Regions from separate parts of the Parageobacillus sp. G301 genome, predicted to be linked through region 2. Evidence: predicted binding sites of a transcription regulator. Region 2 holds the regulator's gene; the other holds the start of a gene.
What was found. Region 2 encodes LexA, which represses DNA repair genes until DNA is damaged. Its sites were predicted from a motif close to CGAACATATGTTCG; they were not measured.

Region 1 (11,489 bases), on a different contig from region 2:
TTTTTTCGTCTTTCCTTTTTTCAATTGGTTGCCTTTCCAAACAATCCATAATTGCGCGGCGATGAATAAAGAAGAGTAAACCCCGCATATTAAACCAACGAAAAGGGCGATATTAAAGTTGAGAATCGCTTCACTGCCGAAGATCAAGAGAGCAACAACGGTAAAGATGACCGTTAACACCGTGTTAATGGAACGAGTAAGCGTTTGTTGCAATGCTCTGTTGACGATATGTTTTAAATCATCCACCGTTTTCACTTTGCGTTTTTTCAGTAAATCACGGACGCGGTCAAAAGTAACGATCGTATCGTTAATCGAATAACCGATAATCGTTAACACCGCAGCAATGAACGTTAAGTCAACTTCTAAACGAGTCAAGCTGAAAAAGGTGACGATGACAAACGCATCGTGAAGAAGCGCCACGATCGCGGCAAGCGCCATATATATTTCAAAACGAATCGTCACATAAATAATAATCCCAATGGACGAAATGAGCACAGCGATCAATGCGTTACGCGCCAATTCTTTTCCAATAACCGGAGATACCGTGCTGACGTTCGGCTCTGAACCATATTGCTGTTTAAAATGTGCTTTTAGCTCCGCAATTTCTTTTTTGCTTAACACGCCGATCAAACGAGCAACACCGATATTATTATGCTCGCCTGATAATACGATGTCCTCCGGTTTTAAGTCAAGCTTTTGAAACTCTTCTTTTAACTGCTGAACATTAATTGGTTTATCACTCATTACTTCTATGCGCGTGCCGCTCGTAAAATCGATGCCAAGATTAAGCTTCAGCGTTAATAAGGCAATAATCCCGATCACCGTTAGCAAACCAGAAAAAATGAAAAACTTTTTACTATGTTTTACGAAGTCCAAACGATCAAATTTTGTCGGTACTTCCGTATGATCCGTTGTTTCGGCGATATTTAAGATTTCCGATTTTTTTACACCGAAATAGCCTGGCTTATTGTTCAGCCAGCGGCTATGGACAAGCAGGCCAAGCAACAGGCGCGTGCCGTACACCGCGGTGATGAAGCTTGCTAAAATGCTGATGATCAGCATCGTTGCGAACCCTTTTACTGAGCTTGTCCCGTAAATAAAGAGAACAATACCGGCAATAATCGTCGTAATGTTCGCATCCACAATTGTCGCCAACGATCCTCTATTCCCAGAACGGAATGCCGACATAACCGACTTGCCTAGCTTAATTTCCTCTTTAATCCGCTCATACGTAATAATATTGGCATCAACCGCCATCCCGACACCTAAAACAAGGGCGGCAATTCCCGGCAATGTCAATACGCCGTTCATCCAATCAAAGATAAGCAAAATAAGGTAAATATAAACAGTTAATGTAATGACAGCGATAACCCCTGGCAAACGATAAAACAAAATCATAAAGAGGAAAATCGCGGCAACCCCTACAATGCCGGCAAAAATTGTTTTTTGCAGGGCATTTTGGCCAAACTGCGCCCCGACCGATGTCGAGTAAATTTCTTTTAACTCGACTGGAAGCGCGCCAGCATTAAGCAGGTCAGCTAATTGCTGTGCCTCCTTAACGGTGAAATTGCCTACGATGGAGACATCTGTTTGGGCAAATACTTGGTTTACCGCTGCCGCGGAAATAAATTTTGGATCTGCTTTTCCCGCTTCTTTCGCGTAGGAATCTTCTCCTTCTTTAAAATCCAGCCAAATGACCAATAAGTTATTTGGCGGTCCCATTTTATATACTTTTTCTGTCACTTGTTTAAATTTATCCGCATCTTTTAATTTAATGGCAACACTCGGTTTCCCGTTTTCGTCAAAGGACAGCTTTGCTCCGCCTTGAACAAGATCGCTTCCATCCATTAACACGTTATCATGCACGTCGCGAAACGTTAATTTTGCCTGCGTCGATAAAATCTCGCGCGCTTGATTTTGATCTTTTATCCCCGCAAGCTGCACGCGAATCCGATTTTTTCCTTCTATTTGAATGTTTGGCTCGCTCACACCGAGCACGTTAATCCGTTTGTTTAGCGCGCTCACCGTGCTTTTTAATGTTTCTTTGTCAATTTTATCTCCCTTTTTCGCTGGCTTTACTTCATACAGCACTTCAAAGCCGCCTTGCAAATCAAGACCTAATTTAATGTTATGTAAAATTCCTTGAATCGTCGGCCCCATCACTCCTGCAAAAAGCAAAAGCAACAGGAAAAACGCGACAATGCGACTGCGTTTTACCATAATAAAAAAGTCCTCCTTCAACTCGTCTTACCACTTACTTTTCGTGATTGCCACTCAGCTAGAATTACTTACTAGATTAATTTTGAAAAAAAGAAAACTTCTCTTACACCGAAAAACAATGCTTGCGAGCGCTTGTTTTTTCTCAATAATCCAATTATGAAACAGTTAACGGAAACTGTCAATTTTCTACATCACTATAATAATTCATTTAACACTGCTTCTAAATCATCATTTCCAGAAGAGCGCTGTTCTTTATATGATTGCATCGTAATAAATGACATGTACTCGCCGATTTGTAGCGATAAAATATCGTTGGCAAGCTCAAATAACTTTCTTTCTTCTTTAAAATTTTTCCATTTCTTTTGAACTAGACAACCCCATATTTGATCCATCGTCACCTGTTTATAACCAAGCAGGCGAAATTCATCATACTTGCATTGCAATGCGGGCATCAGCTGTTCTCGCAGTTCTTTTTGTTTTTCCTTTTCCATTCTCTCGCCTTCTCCCTCTGAAAACTTGTCATGCTTGTTTATATGTATTGCATATAGTTAATTGTATAAAAGATCATGACATTTGAGAAGGTAGGGAGACGAGATGTCTAAATTTCTACAAGGAACGATGATTTTAATCGTTGCTGGTTTGATTACAAGAGCACTTGGATTTGTCAACCGCATTGTCGTCGCCCGCGTTATTGGCGAGGAAGGCGTTGGATTGTACATGATGGCGATGCCAACGCTTGTGTTAGCCATTACGATCACGCAAATGGGGCTCCCTGTCGCCATTTCGAAACTAGTTGCAGAAGCCGAAGCGGTTGGCGATCGACAAAAAGTGAAAAAAATTCTTGTTGTCTCTTTAACGATTACAAGTATACTTAGCGTTATCTTCTTCCCTACTATGATACTGCTTGCACCATTTTTATCACGAACATTATTTACTGACCCACGCACTTATTATCCGTTAATCGCTATTGCTCCTGTCGTCCCAATCATAGCGGTTTCTTCTGTGTTACGCGGTTATTTCCAAGGAAAACAGCAAATGAAGCCGTACGCATATTCACAGCTTTTAGAACAAATCGTTCGCATTAGTTTGATTGCCTATTGTACAAAAGCATTATTGCCGTATGGCATTGAATATGCTGCTGCAGGTGCGATGTTTTCATCTGTTATTGGTGAATTCATGTCATTATTATATTTGCTTTACATGTTTAAATTAAAAAAATCCATTAAACTACGAACAAAGTTTATTCAATATGTCAAGGCAGGAAAAGAAACGTTTGCAAGTTTAATGCGCATCGCTTTGCCAACGACAGGAAGCCGTTTAATTGGCTCTCTTTCGTGGTTTTTGGAGCCGATTGTCGTTGCAAACAGCTTGGCAATGGCCGGAGTCGCAACAACGCTAGCTACAAAACAATATGGTCAGCTGACTGGCTATGCTCTTCCATTATTAATGCTGCCGTCTTTTATTACGTATTCACTATCCACCTCTCTTGTTCCAGCAATCAGTGAAGCAATGGCACAAAAACAAACATTATTGGTTGAACATCGCATTCAGCAAGCAATGCGTCTTTCTCTCGTCACAGGCGGGCTCTCTGTCGTTGTCTTATATGTATTTGCAGAACCGCTCATGCAACTGATGTACGGTACAAGTGAAGCGACTATTTTTGTCAAAGTGATGGCACCATTTTTTCTATTTTATTACTTTCAAGGTCCGCTGCAGGCAGTATTGCAGGCTCTTGATTTAGCGAAAGCAGCGATGACAAATAGCTTAATTGGCGCAGCCGTAAAAATTGTCTGTATTTTCGCCTTAGCAACCCAACCGAGCTTAGGAATTATGGGAGCAGCATTGGCCGTTGCGATCAACACTGTGTTAGTCACGTTGCTTCATTTTGCAACGATCATAAAAGTAGTATCTTACTCTATTTACCCACTCGAATATGTCAAGGCTTGTTTATCCATCACTATAGCAGGTATTAGTGGGTATATATCATTTCACCATTCTTTCTTCATGTTCCCACTGCCTATACGAACGTTGGCTTCTATTACCGTTACCACCATCGTTTACTTGCTTCTGCTGATTATTTTTCAATTGGTCAAACGAGAAGAGCTTGCACATATTCCGGCAATTGGTGCTTTTTTTGCGAAAAAAAATCGTAAATAAACTTCTAAACATGTCCGAATAGGAATATATTTTGGTGAAACTTATTTATCGGGCGACAGGGGGGAATGAGATGACAAAATGGGGAACAGCCATTGTTTATGGGGTTGTAACTATTTTCTTATTGGCGGCTCTCATTAGCTTCTTTTTATCTCTCATACTGAAATGGACAGACATACAAGAACCTTCGTTAACATGGATTATTTTTGCCGGGTCGCTTCTTTCCATGTTCATTGGCGGGGTTGTAGCTGGTGGAAAAGGAAAAGAAAGAGGCTGGCTAATTGGCGGGGGAACAAGTTTATTATTTACATTCATCGTATTAGTATTTCAATTTTTGGGATTGGAAAAATCATTCACTATTGAACAATGGTTATATCATCTAATCTTTTTTGTCGCAGCGGCGCTTGGCGGCATTGTCGGTGTAAACCTAGCCGCATCACGCAATTAAACGAAGACGGCTACCTTTCCCAAGTAAAGGTAGCCGTCTTCGTTTACTTATTCTCTTTTTCCGTCACCACTTCGCGCACCGCCGAGCGGTCATATGTAAGACGCGTGCCGTCGCCTGCGCGAATGACAACTTTATCTTCATCGACCGAATCGATGATCCCATGCAGTCCGCCAATGGTGATGATTTTATCCCCTTTTTTTAAATTAGCCTGCATTTGCTGAATCGCACGCTGCCGCTTTTGCTGCGGCCGAAGCAGCAAGAAATAAAAAATGACAAAAAACAAAATAATTGGAAGTAAATTTACAATTGTCGCTGTCATCCATTTCCCCTCTTTCTAAAAGTTTTTCGCATTTGGTTTATTAAAGCCATATTGCTCGAAAAATTCCTCGCGAAAATCCCCAAGGCGGTCTTCGCGAATCGCTTGTCTTACTTGCTCCATTAATTTTATCAAAAAATAGACATTATGGTAAGAAGTTAAACGAATTCCAAATGTTTCATCACATTTGATGAGATGGCGAATATATGCGCGTGTATAATTGCGGCACGTATAGCAGTCGCAATTAGGATCAAGCGGTGAAAAATCGCGGGCGTACTGTGCATTTTTAATGACGACACGCCCCTGGCTCGTCATTACTGTTCCATTGCGGCCAATACGTGTCGGAAGCACGCAGTCAAACATATCAATGCCGCGAATCGCCCCGTCGATGAGCGAATCCGGAGAACCGACTCCCATCAAGTAACGCGGTTTATTCGCCGGCAAGAGCGGTGTCGTAAACTCGAGCACACGATTCATCACTTCTTTCGGCTCACCGACGGATAAGCCGCCGACAGCATATCCCGGAAAATCCAGCGACACTAAGTCTTGTGCGCTTTGTCTGCGAAGATCTTCAAATTCTCCGCCCTGCACAATACCGAATAATCCTTGCTCATTCGGGCGCTTGTGCGCTTTTAAACAACGCTCCGCCCAGCGGCTTGTTCGTTCCACGGACTGTTTCATATATTCATATGTTGCCGGATATGGGGGACATTCATCGAACGCCATCATAATGTCTGAACCAAGCGCATTTTGTATTTCGATCGCCTTTTCCGGAGATAAAAATAGTTTATCTCCATTTAAATGATTTCGGAAGTATACCCCTTCTTCCTCAATTCTCCGAAATTCGCTTAAACTAAACACTTGAAAACCGCCGGAATCCGTTAAAATACCGCGGTCCCAGTTCATAAACGAATGAAGGCCTCCGGCTTCTTTTACAATTTCGTGCCCTGGCCGCAGCCAGAGATGATACGTATTGCTCAAAATAATGCCGGCGCCCATTTCTTTTAATTCTTCCGGCGATAATGTTTTCACGGTTGCCAGCGTCCCAACCGGCATAAACATCGGTGTTTCAAACGAACCGTGCGGCGTATGAAGAATCCCAAGCCGCGCCCCCGTTTGTTTACATGTTTTAATGAGTTCGAAACGAATTGGTGATGTCAACCCAACGATCTCCTTTCTTAAATAATCAACATTGCATCGCCAAAACTAAAGAATCGATACCGCTCTTTCACCGCCGCATTGTATGCCCGTAAAATATTTTCGCGGCCGGCAAGAGCGCTGACAAGCATAATAAGCGTTGATTTCGGCAAATGAAAGTTTGTTACTAATCCATCGATTGCCTTAAATTCATAGCCTGGATAAATGAAAATATCCGTCCAACCGCTTTCCGCCACAAATGCGCCGTTATGTTTTGACGCAATCGTCTCTAACGTGCGTGTAGACGTCGTACCGACAGCAATAATGCGTCCTCCTTGCTGTCTCACTTCGTTTAACAATCGCGCTGTTTTTTCTGTCATCTGATAAAATTCGGCATGCATATCATGTTCTTCAATGTTTTCAACGTTGACTGGACGGAACGTACCAAGCCCAACGTGGAGAGTAATAAATGCGATATGCACTCCTTTGGCGCGTATATCGTCAAGAAGCTGTTCCGTAAAGTGAAGGCCGGCTGTCGGCGCCGCCGCTGAACCCACTTCACGGGCATATACAGTCTGATAACGCTCCGGGTCATCCAATTTTTCTTTAATATACGGTGGAAGCGGCATTTCCCCAAGCTGTTCAAGCACTTCATAAAAGATGCCTTGATAAGAAAATTCCAAGATACGCCCCCCATGCTCAAGCGTATCGACACATGTCGCTTTCAGCCGTCCATCGCCGAAAGTAATTTCCGTGCCAACTTTTACTCGTTTTGCTGGTTTGACCAATGTTTCCCATCGGTCTCCTTCCAATTGTTTTAATAACAGCACCTCGATATTGGCGCCAGTATTTTCTTTTTCCCCATAAAGCCGCGCCGGCATCACACGTGTATCGTTAAGAACGAGACAATCCCCTTCGCGCAAATACGATAAAATGTTTCGAAAGGTTTCATGGCGAATTTCGCCGGTTTTTTTATCGAGCACCATTAACCGTGATGCGTCACGGTTTAATAGCGGTGTTTGTGCAATTAACTCTTCTGGCAGCTCAAAGTCAAACAAATCTATTTTCATTCTTCTCATCTTTCCTTTCTTTTAACGAAATCGCCCAAGCACATAAAAAATGAGCGACAACACGATGCTTATCAAAATAGACGTAACAACCGGAAAATAAAAAGTTGTATTCCCTTTCCGAATAATAATATCTCCCGGAAGCCGGCCTAGTTTAATAAACTGCATGAGAAAACCGACAATAATGAGAACAACTCCAATCGTCATGATAAGCTTAGGCAGGCTATTCATTGTTTTGGAACCTCCATTCCAAAATGTTCGTAAGCAATAGGGGTAACGATACGGCCGCGCGGGGTGCGCTGTAAAAAGCCAATTTGCAATAAATATGGTTCATATACATCTTCAATGGTCTGCACCTCTTCGCCGATCGTTGCGGCAATCGTATCAATGCCAACCGGCCCACCAGCAAACTTTTCCATAATCGCTTTCATTAATTTATGATCGATATGATCAAGACCTAATCGATCGACTTGCAATAGCTCTAGCGCCTCTTTCGCCAACGAAAATGTGATCGTTCCGTCTCCCCGCACTTGAGCAAAATCACGAACGCGTCGCAAAAGACGATTCGCGATGCGCGGTGTGCCTCGCGAGCGCCGAGCGATTTCCAACGCGGCTTCTGCCTTAATGTCCACGTGCAAAATCTCTGCTGTTCGCATCACAATTTGCGTAAGATGTTCAGGTGTATAATACTCTAATCGGCTAATCACTCCAAAACGGTCACGAAGCGGAGCAGATAAAGCACCGGCTCTTGTCGTAGCACCGACAAGCGTAAACGGAGGTAAATCAATGCGGATCGACCGGGCAGTTTGTCCTTTTCCAATGACGATATCTAAACAATAATCTTCCATTGCCGGATACAGCACTTCTTCGACAGAACGGTGCAGACGATGAATTTCATCAATGAACAACACATCGCCCGGCTCCAAAGAAGTTAAAATTGCCGCTAAGTCTCCTGGGCGCTCAATCGCCGGCCCGGAAGTCGTGCGAAGATGAACCCCCATTTCATTCGCAATAATCGCTGCTAACGTTGTCTTTCCTAACCCGGGAGGTCCGTACAACAGCACATGATCAAGAGTTTCTTCCCGCATTTTTGCCGCTTCAATAAATACTTTTAAATTGTCTTTCACTTTATCTTGTCCAATATATTCATGCAAAAACTTCGGGCGGAGACTATATTCCAGCGAAACGTCTTCACGGTGGGCATCACCGGAAACAAGGCGTTCTTCCATTTCTCTCCCCTCCCTATTTTAACAATTGCTGAAGCGCTCGTTTCACATATTGATCTGTCGATAAGTTTTCTTTCATTAACGACGGTACTACCTTTTGAATTTCCCGTTCTGCGTAACCAAGCGCTTTTAACGCTTCGATCGCCTCCTCGAGAGCAGATAAATGAGGTTGTGCCGCTTCTTCCTGGGAATCAAACAAATCTGGATATATTCTAGCAGTAAAAGTAGTAAGCTTCCCTTTTAAATCGAGAATCATTTGCCGCGCTGTTTTTTTTCCGACCCCCGGAAACTTGCATAAAAACGCTTCATTTTCTTGTTCAATTGCTTCGACAAGCTGCTCGGGCCGTCCCGCTGCTAAAATCGCTAATCCGCCTTTGGGGCCAATTCCTGAAACTTGCAATAGTTTCGCAAACAACGTTCGTTCCTCACGGGTACGAAATCCGTACAAAGCAAGCACATCTTCACGAACATATTGGTATGTATAAACTGTTACGATTGTATCACGGCTTTCTTGAAACGAAAACGGATTGGGTGTAAAGATTTGATACCCAATGCCGTTGTTGTCGATCACAATATATTCAGGGCAAACATAATCAACGTATCCGCGGACAAATTCAATCAACGCTGTACTCCTCTCCTTTTCTTTCCTGCCTTCCATTGTACCATACCATTACATTATAACAAAAAGCGAATGTATATTCCTATTTAGAAAATAAAAAAGACTTACCCTAGCGATAAGCCTTTCTAACGTATTAAAGCAAAATGACGATATGTTTCGATAATATCTTTATACTGTGACTTGGAGACGACGCGAATTCCTTTTTTCAGTTGCTGATGCTGGCGGCTTTCGAGTTTTTTTACATCAATTTGAAAAAATGATTGAATAACCCGTGTAGAATGAGCAGGTTTGCCTTCAAAAATAGATAATGTTCCATCTTCGGTAATTCCAAAATAACCGTTCGCCTTTAATAATGGGGAAATATCATTCACTGTTTTGCGAAATACTATTGTTTGATCATCCATATTCACAAGCTGCCAGTCTTTATATTTTTTCCATATATCTTTCATGGAAACAACGGTTTCTTCTTTTGTTTCTTGGCTCACTTCTCCGTCTAAATATTGCTGCTCTAAAATAATCGTCATTTTTACGGAAGATGGCGCAGCAAAAGCAACCTGTATGAACAGTGCATAGGAAGCGATCGTAATGAAGAAAGTGGCAAGAATTCGCATCTCCTTTTCCTCTCTTTCCAGGTAAAATAAACAATATGCTTATTTCTATTTTCACCAATGTGAGAAGTTTTATCCTTTGCACCGATTCCGCGTTTCTTATCAAAGCAATTTTCTTTTTCTTCTTTTCCGTTGTTATTATTGCGACAAACGCCAAAAAATAATGCCCTATGCAGCCAGCATAGGGCATTATTTCAATTATTGCTCTTCCAACACCGATTCGTCCAAATTGTGGTACACTTCTTGGACGTCGTCGTCATCTTCAAGGGTATCGATCAGTTTTAGCATTTTCTTTAGATCATCGCCAGCAAGCGTGGTATATGTTTGTGGAATCATTGTAATTTCAGCGCTAGCAAACGTAAAGCCGTTTTTCTCTAATTGTTCTTTTACTTCTTCAAATGCTTCCGGTGTTGTATAAATTTCAAACGAATCTTCGGTTGTTTCCATTTCTTCCGCTCCCGCTTCAATCGCTTGAAGAAGCATGTCATCTTCATCGATGTCAAGTCCTTCGCGGGCAATGACAAGAAGTCCTTTTCGGTCAAACAAATAAGAAACGCAGCCGGTTTCCCCTAAATTGCCGCCATTTTTTGAAAAGGCTACCCGCACGTTCGAAGCGGTACGGTTTTTATTATCGGTTAAGCAGACGACCATCACGGCAACGCCGCCAGGTCCGTATCCTTCATAGCGAACTTCTTCGTAATTCGTATGTTCTTGTGTTCCTGTCGCCTTTTTTATTGCACGCTCAATATTTTCGTTTGGCATGTTCGCAGCCTTTGCTTTTTCAATAACAAGGCGCAAGGCTGGATTGGATGCTGGATCGCCTCCGCCCGTTTTAGCCGCTACATAAATTTCTTTCGCCAATTTCATAAACAATTTGCCGCGCTTTGCATCTTGCGCATTTTTACGGCGTTGAATGTTCTTCCACTTCGAATGTCCAGCCATCGAAATTTCTCCTCTCATCGCAACGAAATTTCCGATATTACTATACCAAAAAAACAGGAAAATGTCATATAACAAAAATAGGCGGATTCTTCTCCTACACAGCCGATTTTCTTCGTTGAAGAAGAAGCCTTCTCGGCTATGTTCCACAAAAATGGGAACACCTTTTTAGGTGTCCCCACTTTTTCACATTAACGTGTATTTGCAGGACGTTCGTTAATTTTTCCATCAATAAAAATCGTTTTTAAATCACGTTCGATTTCTTCCATTGGCCGGCCGCGGCGGATGTCGTTGTCGATCGTACGGACGCGGTTGTACATGCTAGGATTGGAAACGATGCGCACATGTTTGCCTTTCGTATGCGGTGCAACCGCTTGGGCAACAAGACGCTTCACGTGATCTGCGTATTTGGAATTGGTCGAAATCGCAACAAGCACATGATCACGGTAAACAAGCGTCCGGGCATCGTTTACTCCTCTTACCGCAGCGGCGCGGCGGGAGATCGTTTCCGCCAATCGTCCGTCATACTTCCTATAGTAAGAAGGAGTTGTTTTACTTTCCATCGAATTTAAATGCCCATGGTAGTTGCGGTCCGCATCACTGAAATCAGCATCGAGCGGAAGCGCAGGCGTATCCGTATCAAAACGGGTAATTCCCGGAATACGTGCACGGTTATTGTCTGTATCGAAAAAATCGGCCGCTGGTCCGCGACGGCTTAATATATAGCTGTTATCATAATTAGTCGCATTTGTTCC
Region 2 (11,489 bases):
TTGCAGCTTTCCGATAAAAAACGAAAGAATAAAAAACGGAACGGCAAACCCCAACGAATAAGCAAGCATATATAGCATTCCAGAACTTGGGTTTGTCGCCGCCAGCGCAATGACCGACACTAAAATCGGGCCAGTGCACGGAGTCCAACCGGCCGCAAAAGCCATGCCAATGATGATCGAGCCAATGTAGCCAGAAGGCCGCTCTTGAAACGAAAGACGACGATCTTTCATTAAAAAAGCCGGGTTCCATATTCCGACAATCACAAGGCCAAAAATAATAATGAGAAGCGCACCGATTTGTCGTATAAAATCTTGGTATTCACTAAACCATTTGCCAATAAGCGACGTTCCGAATCCAATCGAAATGAATATAAGAGAAAAACCGAGCAAGAAAAATAATGTATGCAATAAACTTCGCCGCTGCATCAACGCGTTCTCCGTCTTCAGCTCACTCACCGATATGCCGGTAATATACGATAAAAACGCCGGGTATAAAGGCAGACAACACGGAGAAATAAACGATAAAAAGCCGGCACCAAATGCTAAAAATAGATTAACATCGGCCATCTTATTTCAACTCCTGCTTGATTTTTTATTTTTATTGTAGCAAAAATATCATTATTAGTAACCTATGAACGACCATGCTTTTTTCTTTTTCAATTTTGCTCTTTTGAATTTATTGGTAAAATAGTATACAATACACCTGTAAAAATTTTAAAAGAAAGGACTTGTTCCTCTGTGCCGAACAAAGAAATTTTAATTTTAATTGAAAAAAAGCGGATGGAATTGATTGAAGCAGTCGCAAAAAACGGATTGAACTCAACCGTGACGATTCAAGTGAGCCGGGAGCTTGATTCACTTTTAAACACGTATAACAAACAAAACTATAAGCAAAAAAGCGCTCCTCGTCCATAGCGTGAGAAGCGCTTTTTTACGCATATTCTTCGACATCTATTAGTCCGTTTTGCAATAAATACATTTTATAATATAACCCTTTTTGTGCTAGCAACTCTTGATGTGTTCCCCTCTCCACAATTTCCCCGCGATGAAGGACGAGAATTTGGTCAGCATCTTGAATCGTGGAAAGACGGTGGGCAATCGCAATCGTCGTTCGACCTTTCCGCATTTTTGCGAGCGCTTCTTGGATCGCTTCTTCTGTTTCTGTATCGATATTGGCAGTCGCTTCATCCAACACGAGTATTTTTGGATTTACCGCAATGGTTCGGGCAAACGAAATTAACTGCCGCTGCCCACTAGAAAAAGTAGATCCTCTTTCTACTACTTGGTGATCGTATTTGTCCGGAAGTTTTTCAATAAATGAGTCCGCCTGCACGAAACGAGCAGCGCTTTTCACCTGTTCATCCGTTAAAGATTGGTTGTACATGCGAATGTTGTCTTTAATGGTTCCATAAAACAAAAATGGATCTTGTAGAACGAGGCCGATATTTTTACGGAGCTCTTCCTTCGTGTAATCGCGAATCGATACACCATCAATGAGAATATCACCGCGGTCAAATTCGTAAAACCGCATTAACAAATTAATAATCGAGCTTTTTCCGCTGCCGGTATGACCAACAAGCGCAACGGTCTCACCTGGTTTGGCGGCAAACGAAATATGCTTGAGCACATCCCGTTTTCCGTCATACGAAAAACTAACATCGCGAAACTCAATCTTACCTTCTGTAATCGATGCTTTCGATTTTTCCGCGTTCTTCGGCGCCAACTCTTCATGATCAAGAAGCGCAAATACGCGTGAAGCGGAAACGATTGCCTGCTGATATAGGGAAAGACGCATCATCATTTGCGTCACTGGTTCAAAAAAACGCTCCAAATAGTTGACAAACGCATACAACACCCCGATCTCCACCGGGCTTTCCATCGCGGAAATTCCAAAAAAGCTAAGAACAACCATAATCGATACGATGTAAACGAAATCGATCGCAGGACGCAATAACAAACCGTCGATTTTAATATTTTTCATGCCTGCGGCGTAATGTTTGTCGTTAATTTGCGAAAATTCTTCGCGAAGCCGTTTTTGCTGGCGAAACACTTGAATAACTGCCATCCCTTGCAACGATTCGTTTAGTTTCGCATTTAATTCGCTGAGACGTTCACGCATGTCTTTATAAAAAATCGAGCTGTAATGACGATACAATTTCATAATCCAAATAATAACCGGCAAGATAAATAAACAATATACGGCTAGTTGTACGTTTAACGCAAACATCGCAATAAATACGCCAATCACAAATACGCCATTTTGAATAAAAGCGGCAAGTACACTAACAAACATGTCTTTGATCGCTTCCGTATCGTTCGTCACGCGCGACACAATGCTTCCGCCTGGCGTCTGATCAAAATAGCGCATCCCGAGCTGGTGCACTTTCGTAAACACGTCCATCCTTAGCGCCTGGATGACCTTTAACGCCAGTTCTTGAAATTTAACGAGTTGAAAGTAGGAAATGATCGTTTTAAGGAGCAAAACACCGATATATGCTGCCGAAAGCCAAAATAGTGGCGCAAAATCAAGGCGCCGCGGTGTTAAATAATCGTCGATAAATATTTTTACTAAATACGGTCCGATGAGTTCTCCGGCCGTTGCCAGCACAAGCAATATAAAGGCAAGCATGGTATCTTGTTTGTATAATTTCATGTACGATAACAATCTCCATAAAACTTGCCGTTGTTCTTTTGGTGTTAACGATTTATTTTCCATACTTCCCCTCCCTGTTCCACTAATGACTCAAGCTGTTGCCGTTCATACATATTGCGGTACCAGCCGCCTTCTCTCATTAGTTCTTCGTGTGTTCCCATTTGCGCGATGCACCCTTCTTCTAACACAAGAATTAAATCAGCGTGCTGAATCGCGCTAAGCCGATGTGCGGTAATAATCGTCGTTTTTCCAGCGCGATTTTCTTTTAAAGCTGTCAAAATCCGCTCTTCCGTTTTAGCATCCACCGCTGATAACGAATCATCTAAAATAAGCACTTCCGGATTTAAAAGTAAAGCACGAGCGATCGAAATGCGCTGCTTTTGTCCGCCGGAAAGCGAAACTCCTCTTTCCCCAACAATCGTTTCATAGCCGTCGGCAAACTGTTCGATATCCTCGTGAATATTCGCTAATTTTGCCGCTTTTATCACATCTTCTTCACTCGCTTCCGGGCAGGCAAATGCAATATTTTCCCGCACCGTAGCAGAAAACAAAAAATGGTCTTGCGGTACATAGCCAATCGACGAACGAAGCGCATGTAATGTATATTCGCTAATTTCGTGATCTCCGAAACGAATTTCCCCATCGTATTGATCAAACTCGCGAATCAATAGCTTAAGCAGCGTCGTCTTTCCCGCCCCTGTCTTTCCGACGATGCCAAGCGTCTGACCCCGCCGTAAGTGAAAGCGAATATTCCGTAAAACAGGTTTTTCTTCATTCGGATACGTAAATTGTTGAATATCGTAAACAATATCCCCTGTTGGAGGGGTAGCAATCGCATTTTCCGCCTCTTGAATTTCCTCTTTCTCGTCAAGCAGCGCTCGGACACGGTCATACGATGCCCGCCCGCGCTCGACAATGTTAAACAGCCAACCAAACGCCAACATCGGCCAAATTAACAAACCGAGATACGTCGTAAACGATACGAGCTTGCCGATGGTTAATTCACCGGCAAGGACCATCTTTGCGCCGAACATAACGGCTAAGAAAAACGAAATGCCAACGATCAATGAAATCGTCGGGTCAAACAGAGCATCGATTCTCGCAACCGCCATGTTTTTCGAAACGACATCTTCCGACTGCTTGCGAAATGAATCAATGTCGTCTTGCTCATAGCCAAACGCTTTGATTACACGAATTCCACTTATGCTTTCTTGTACTTTATCGTTTAAGGAAGAAAATGCTTCCTGCGCCTTTAAAAACCGCTGATGCAGAAGCGTGCCATAGCGGCTTGTCGCAATCGCCATAATCGGCATCGGCAATAAACTAATGATCGTTAATTTCCAACTTATCGTAAATGCCATCGTCGCCAGCACGAAACTGCCTAACGCCAATGAATCGACAAGCGTCAATATCCCGATTCCAGCTGTTTGTTGAATTGCTTGTAAATCGTTTGTCGCATGTGCCATTAAATCACCGATACGTTTCCGTTGGTAAAAAGACGGCGACATTTTCGTAAAATGGGCATACAGCTCATTGCGAAGCTGCCGCGATAACTTCACAGCCGAACCAAAAATTAAAATGCGCCACCAATAACGCAATACATATAGGACGATGGCAACAACAAGCAAAGTAACCATCCAGCGAATGAGAATTGCTTTTGTAATCGTTCCTTCTTTTATATGATCAATCATAATTCCGATGACTTTCGGCGGAATCGTTTCGAAAAAAGCAACGATCAAAAGTACAATAATTCCTGTTATATATGCTTTTTTCTCCTGACGAAAAAACCAAAATAAATCACGAAATACCGTCATCGAACCTCTCCCATCGTCACGTAAAATGCGCTATATTATTGTAGCAAAAATAAAAAAATTTTGAAAGTTTATTTAAAATAAAAAGACACTCCGTTCCGAGTGCCTGTCCGTGTTTATTTTAGCTGATTGTTCATCATTTTCATCATTTGATTGATTTTTTTCTGGGATGGTGTCATCCCCATTTGCATCATCATCATCCGAATCATTTGTTCATTAATTGGCGGGTTTTTCTTTAAGTAGTTCATCATCGTTTTACGGGCAATGAAAAATCCTAGCGCTGTTCCTGCAATAAGCGCTAGAACACCAACGAGAATCGTTGTCCACATACTATTACTTCCTCCTTCGTGTTGTCTATCTAACAGTGTACTAAACCATGTGGTATTATACAATATTTCCTTACAAAAATCTTTTATTTACGCAAATTTTCTTCCGCCCATCAACGGAGTCAGCCAACCATAGTCGTCAAAATCAGCGCCGACCGCTAAAAAAGAAGGGGAAATTTGCGCAAGCGCGCGAAAAATGTCGTCAGCGATCGATGAACTGTCGGTGACGAGAAGTAGGCGGCGCTTTTGCACGATAAGCAGCGCTTCATCCTCGATTTCATTTTTCAATATAAACATATTGCGCTCTAAATTTTTGCCGACGTTGCCGGAAAAATATTGTTTCAATCCTAATTCCAATCGGGAAAACGATAACCGTTCGGTAATAAATTCGACTTGTTTTCGACAAATGCTTTTCAACGGCGCTTTCGCGCATTGATGCTCACGCAATAGTCCGACAATCTTTTCCGTACGATCGCGATAATAGCTTGCCACTTCTTCATTTAGCAAATAAATCCAATAGCGTACCATTTCCCATCCCCCGTTCCTTCTATTCGTTTATTTCTATTATAAGAAAACAAAAGGGAAAAATATGTCTATTAACGGAAAATTTTTTTGCTAACATTGTCGATTTTTCACATAACAAAAGCTGTCTCCACCGAAAAGGCGAAGACAGCTTTTTCTTGTTATTTGTCAAGCAATGCTTTTACTCGTTTAACCACATTTTCTACTGTAAATCCGTATTCTTCCATGATTTTTTCTCCTGGTGCGGAAGCTCCGAAGCGGTCGATGGCTAAAATATCGCCTTCATCACCGACATAACGCTCCCAACCGAGCGAAGCTGCCATTTCAATAGCTAAACGTTTTTTCACTGCACGCGGAAGCACTTGTTGTTTATACTCATCCGGTTGTTTTTCAAAACGATCCCATGATGGCATGCTGATGACGGAAACGTGAATGCCTTCTTCCGCTAATGCTTGTTGTGCTTTCACCGCAAGGCTTACCTCAGATCCAGACGCAAGCAATAATGCTTCTGGATTGCCGTTTTTCGCCTCAGATAGGACATAAGCACCTTTTTTCACGCCCTCGTATGCCCGTTCTGCCGTATTTGGCAATGTCGGGACATTTTGCCGCGTTAACACTAATGCGGTCGGTTGATCGGTTGACTCTACGGCTAAACGCCATGCAGCCGCCGTTTCATTCGCATCAGCCGGGCGAATGACTGATAAATTCGGCATCGCGCGCAACGATGGCAAATGCTCAATTGGCTCATGCGTCGGCCCGTCTTCGCCAACAGCGATGCTGTCATGCGTAAGAACGTACGTCACTGGCAAGCCCATTAATGCAGCGAGACGGATGGCAGGGCGCAAATAATCAGAGAAAACAAAGAACGTACCGCCGAATACTTTTAGACCGCCATGTAATGCCATTCCGTTCATTGCTGCGCCCATCGCAAATTCACGCACGCCAAACCAAATGTTTCGCCCTTCATAGCTTTCTGGAGTAAAGTTTCCGGCGCCTTTAATTAATGTTTTATTGGAACTTGCAAGGTCGGCTGAACCGCCGATCAATTGCGGAACCGTTTTAGCAATTGCGTTTAGCACTTCTCCAGAAGATGCGCGTGTTGCCAGGCTTTTTCCTTCTTCATATACCGGAAGAGCTTTTTCCCATCCTTCTGGAAGTTCTCCGTTCATCGCTAATTTCAATTGTTTCGCCAAATCCGGATACGCTTTTTCGTACTGGGCAAATAGTTCATTCCATTCCGCTTCTTTTTTCTCTCCCGCTTCTTTTACTACTTGACGGAAGTGATCATATACTTCTTGCGGAACGTAAAAATCTTCTTCAAATGTCCATTTATACGCTTCTTTCGTAAGTTTTAACTCTTCCGCCCCAAGCGGAGCGCCGTGTACGTTAGATGTTCCGGCTTTATTTGGCGAACCGTAGCCAATGGTCGTTTTCACTTCAATCAATGTCGGACGAGTCGTGTCCGCTTTCGCTTCTTCAATGGCTTTAGCGATTTCCTCAATATTATTTCCATCTTCTACGCGCAAATATTGCCAGCCGTACGCTTTAAAGCGCTGTTCTACATTTTCAGAAAAGGAAAGGTTTAATTCTCCGTCAAGCGAAATATCGTTCGAGTCATAAAGAACGATAAGGCGGCCGAGTTTTAAATGTCCAGCTAATGATGCAGCTTCAGATGCAACCCCTTCCATTAAGTCGCCATCGCCGCAAATCGCATACGTATAGTGGTTTATAATTTCAAAATTTTCCCGGTTATATGTAGCTGCTAAATGGCGCTCTGCCATTGCCATACCAACGGCCATTGCAATCCCCTGGCCGAGCGGACCAGTCGTTGCTTCTACCCCTGGTGTATGACCATATTCTGGATGTCCTGGCGTTTTGCTGCCCCATTGACGGAATTGTTTAATATCTTCCATGGAAACATCGTAACCGCTTAAATGAAGCAGGCTGTATAACAGCATCGATCCATGCCCTGCGGATAACACGAATCTGTCGCGGTTAAACCATTTCGGATTGCTTGGATTGTGATTCATAAATTTCGTCCAAAGTGTATATGCCATCGGTGCCGCTCCCATCGGCATTCCTGGATGACCGGATTTCGCTTTCTCGATGGCATCGATCGACAATGTTCGAATCGTCGTAATCGCTAATTCTTCGATTGTATGCGTCATGTTTTTCATCCTTTCATCAACGTAGTGTCAATTCTATCATATAGAAAATGAAAGGAAATGTACAACTTATTTCTTTAGTTTATAAAAGAAAGCATCTTTATGTTTTAAGATGCTTTCTTTTGCCTTTTAATGAAACCGGCTTTTTTGACTTTCTTTTAATTTTTTTGGTGTCACATCATTGCCATTGGGATCGATAACCGTTACGGAATGCAACATATCCTCCATCGCTTTGCGAAACACTTGGATGTATTCGCGGCGAAGCTGCTGCTGTTCAAGCGCTTCTTCCTTTGTTAAACCAGATGATTTCGCCTTTTTGGCCAACTCGTTAATTCGTGCCATTTTTTGCTTTGATAACATGTTTGCCTCCACCTATTATTGTATTGTTACGCTCTCATCTTATAGGACATAAATAGAAATCGCAACTATCTTGCTTCATCACACGCTTGGGCATATTGCGACAAGACGTTTAAAATCCATGAATGCAAAAAGATCCGCCGCAAACGAAGAACGGATGCATCTTTATATAAAAAAGCAACGGAAAAGATTGTTTATTAACGATACTTTCATATGGACGATGAATGAGAATCCACATATTCTCGATAGCGGCGGTGAACGGTCGCTTTCGAAACATCGTAACCAAACCCGCGCAATGTCGCAGCAATTTCCGCAAACGTCAAACCGTTATGGCGAAGGCGGACGATTTCTTCGACAGGGAGATCGATTCGCTCCCTCCCAGCATTTTCGCCAATGTGCTTTAAATTTCGCTCAGGCCGGTACCCCTGCTCAATCGCCCGCCTCATTCCGCGCTTAATTTTTAAATTATGTATTTTCCGCTGATACTCTTCGACAATGCTAAGAATGTTTAATACCATCGAATCCGCCTCTGATAGCTGCATTTCGCCGTTATGGGTGATCGTATATATTTTTACTCCCTCTTTTTGAATGCAGTGGAGAAGTGCGATTCTTGCATGGCCGCGTCCCAATCTTGTTTCATCTTGGATAAGAAGCGCATCAATCCGCTGCTCTTTCAACGTGGAAAGCAAGTCAAACACACCGTCTCTGTCTACTTCATAGCCGCTTGCTTGTTCCATAATGACTTTCACTACTTCAAAGCCGTGCTTTTCCGCAAGAAGCTCCAGCTCTTCTCTCTGGCGTTCCAGCGATGTCTCCTGCTCTCCCTTATCTGTGCTGACACGACAGTAAATAACCGCTTTCACTTTAACCACTCCATGATTTTATTTGCTGACGACTAACGATTTGTCTTCTTTTGATTTTAACACAGGAATAACAATTTTTTCACCGGCGACAATTCGTTGGCTCGACAAATGATTGACATCGATCACCCAGTTAATAAATTCCGTTGTCGAAAGTTGATGTTGTCCTTCATATTCCTTTGCCAGCTTCCATAGCGTGTCTCCCGATGCGACCGTAATTTCCATATATTTGTCTTTTTCTATCGGTTTATTCGCGTATAAAAATGCCCCAATTACCATCAATAAAAGCGCCGAAAAAATAATATAATGCACAAACATGCGTTTCATGTTATCCCACCTCTTAAGAATGTTTGTTCGGTTTTATCCTCATTATAATGAGGAACATTTGTTTGTGTCAATATAAATTTCGAACTTATGTTTGTTTTTTTTATGCCTGCATGCTATAATGTAAACAAATGATGTGGTAAGAGGTGTGTAGGATGACGAAACTATCAAAGCGGCAACAGCAAATTTTGGATTTTATTAAAAAAGAAGTAAAAACAAAGGGCTACCCTCCTTCTGTCCGCGAAATCGGCGAAGCAGTCGGACTTGCTTCCAGCTCCACCGTACACGGGCATTTAGCACGTCTCGAAAGCAAAGGATATATTCGCCGCGATCCAACAAAGCCGCGAGCCATTGAAATTTTGGATGCAGATTTTTCTACTTCCAATCAAACAGACGATGTCATCTCAGTGCCGATCATCGGCAAAGTGACGGCCGGTCAGCCGATTACAGCCATTGAAAACATTGAAGATTATTTTCCGCTGCCGAAACGGCTCGTTTCATCGGGAGATCACGTTTTTATGCTTGAAGTGATGGGAGACAGCATGATTGAAGCAGGTATTTTAGATGGAGATTATGTGATTGTGCGCCAACAGCAATCCGCGGATAACGGAGATATCGTTGTAGCAATGACGGAAGACAATGAGGCAACGGTAAAGCGGTTTTTTAAAGAGAAAGATCATATTCGCCTGCAGCCGGAAAACTCTAATTTAGAACCAATTATCGTCCGCGATTGCACGATTCTCGGCAAAGTAATCGGCGTCTATCGCGTCATTCACTAAGCATTTATACAAACAAAGGCTATCTCGCATGAAGCGAGATAGCCTTTTGCCTTTTAATAGAGTTCCATATATTGATCGCGTTCCCATTGATGAACAGCAGTTCGGAACATATCCCATTCGATTTCTTTCGCTTCGACGAAATGTTCGAATAGATGTTTTCCGAGGGCTTGAACGATTACTTCGTCCGATTTTAAGTTTTCGAGCGCTTCCGCCAATGTCGCTGGCAAGTCAACAATTCCTTCTTCTAGGCGTTCTTCTTTTGTCATCACGTAAATGTTGCGGTCCACTGGAGCCGGAGGAGTTAATTTGTTTTTAATTCCGTCTAGTCCAGCTGCTAACAATACCGCCATTGCTAAATAAGGGTTTGCCGATGGATCCACGCTGCGCACCTCAATGCGCGTGCTCATTCCCCGTGAAGCTGGAATACGGATCAGCGGGCTGCGGTTGCGAGCGGACCATGCAACATAACATGGCGCTTCATATCCAGGAACAAGACGTTTGTATGAGTTCACCGTTGGGTTTGTCACTGCCGTAAAGTTTGGCGCATGTTTCAGCACACCGGCAATAAATTGAAGCGCCGTATCGCTTAATTGCAAGTCGCCATTTGGATCGAAAAACGCGTTTTCATTATTTCTAAATAAAGATAAATTGCAGTGCATTCCAGAACCGTTAATGCCGAAGATTGGTTTCGGCATAAATGTCGCGTGAAGACCGTGTTTGCGTGCAATGGTTTTGACAACAAGCTTAAATGTTTGAATGTCGTCGCACGCTTTTACCGCATCGGCGTATTTAAAGTCAATTTCGTGCTGGCCAGGCGCCACTTCATGGTGTGAAGCTTCAATTTCAAATCCCATTTCTTCTAATTCGAGAACGATATCACGACGACAGTTTTCTCCTAAATCGGTTGGCGCCAAGTCAAAATAACCGCCTTGGTCGTTCAATTCAAGGGTAGGACGCCCATTTTCATCGAGTTTAAATAGGAAGAATTCTGGTTCTGCACCTAGATTGAAAGCGGTAAATCCGAGCGCTTCCATCTCTTTTAACATCCGCTTTAAGTTATAGCGCGGACACCCTTCAAACGGAGTACCATCTGCATTATAGATGTCACAAATAAAGCGGGCTACTTTTCCTTTTTCCGCCGTCCATGGGAAAATAACGAACGTATCTAAATCAGGATATAAGTACATATCCGATTCTTCGATACGGACAAATCCTTCGATCGATGAACCGTCGAACATCATTTTGTTGTCTAGCGCTTTTTCTAGCTGGCTGATTGGAATTTCTACGTTTTTGACAGTGCCAAGAATATCGGTAAATTGCAGACGGATATACTTGACGTTTTCTTCTTTGACGATGCGCATAATGTCTTCTCTTGTGTACTTTGCCATTTCTAAACTCCTCCCCGGCTCCCAATTTTATGACGAACGATTATTAATGAAAGAAGCGAGCGAGATCTCCTTGGCGTAGTGATGCACGATGAAATCGGCCCGCTTGCATGAGTTCCGTTCGCAAAATTTCGCGCAATTCCTCATCGGATAATCTTTGGTTCACCACTTTTTCCACTTTTTCCGTTTGTTCTTTATTCTTATCCGATTGTCGCGCTGCAAAAATTTGCTTGATGCCGGCCAAGTTTACTCCCTGATCAATCAAGTCCTTAATTTCAAGAAGACGATCGATATCGTTTAGTGAAAA

Region 1: ruvA (Holliday junction branch migration protein RuvA) is a predicted target of LexA. The motif match lies at 9,257-9,270, and genes of this name have one in related genera.

The regions. Positions count from the first base shown of each region.
Region 1 covers NZ_BSDB01000002.1:981,140-992,628, reverse strand. The annotation lists gene secDF (protein translocase subunit SecDF) at 1-2,220, opposite strand, end outside; gene QSJ37_RS13750 (post-transcriptional regulator) at 2,415-2,711, opposite strand; gene spoVB (stage V sporulation protein B) at 2,815-4,377, shown strand; gene QSJ37_RS13740 (TIGR04086 family membrane protein) at 4,448-4,822, shown strand; gene yajC (preprotein translocase subunit YajC) at 4,866-5,141, opposite strand; gene tgt (tRNA guanosine(34) transglycosylase Tgt) at 5,157-6,299, opposite strand; gene queA (tRNA preQ1(34) S-adenosylmethionine ribosyltransferase-isomerase QueA) at 6,317-7,345, opposite strand; gene QSJ37_RS13720 (DUF2905 domain-containing protein) at 7,367-7,573, opposite strand; gene ruvB (Holliday junction branch migration DNA helicase RuvB) at 7,570-8,571, opposite strand; gene ruvA (Holliday junction branch migration protein RuvA) at 8,585-9,190, opposite strand; gene QSJ37_RS13705 (intercompartmental signaling factor BofC) at 9,313-9,798, opposite strand; gene QSJ37_RS13700 (YebC/PmpR family DNA-binding transcriptional regulator) at 9,994-10,737, opposite strand; gene QSJ37_RS13695 (YhcN/YlaJ family sporulation lipoprotein) at 10,926-11,489, opposite strand, start outside.
Region 2 covers NZ_BSDB01000001.1:964,829-976,317, forward strand. The annotation lists gene QSJ37_RS04905 (cytochrome c biogenesis CcdA family protein) at 1-567, opposite strand, end outside; gene QSJ37_RS04910 (aspartyl-phosphate phosphatase Spo0E family protein) at 739-915, shown strand; gene QSJ37_RS04915 (ABC transporter ATP-binding protein) at 932-2,716, opposite strand; gene QSJ37_RS04920 (ABC transporter transmembrane domain-containing protein) at 2,698-4,467, opposite strand; gene QSJ37_RS04925 (YneF family protein) at 4,581-4,793, opposite strand; gene sirA (sporulation inhibitor of replication protein SirA) at 4,881-5,318, opposite strand; gene tkt (transketolase) at 5,474-7,480, opposite strand; gene QSJ37_RS04940 (DUF896 domain-containing protein) at 7,607-7,837, opposite strand; gene QSJ37_RS04945 (YneB family resolvase-like protein) at 8,044-8,697, opposite strand; gene yneA (cell division suppressor protein YneA) at 8,716-9,021, opposite strand; gene lexA (transcriptional repressor LexA) at 9,174-9,797, shown strand; gene glnA (type I glutamate--ammonia ligase) at 9,851-11,185, opposite strand; gene QSJ37_RS04965 (MerR family transcriptional regulator) at 11,229-11,489, opposite strand, start outside.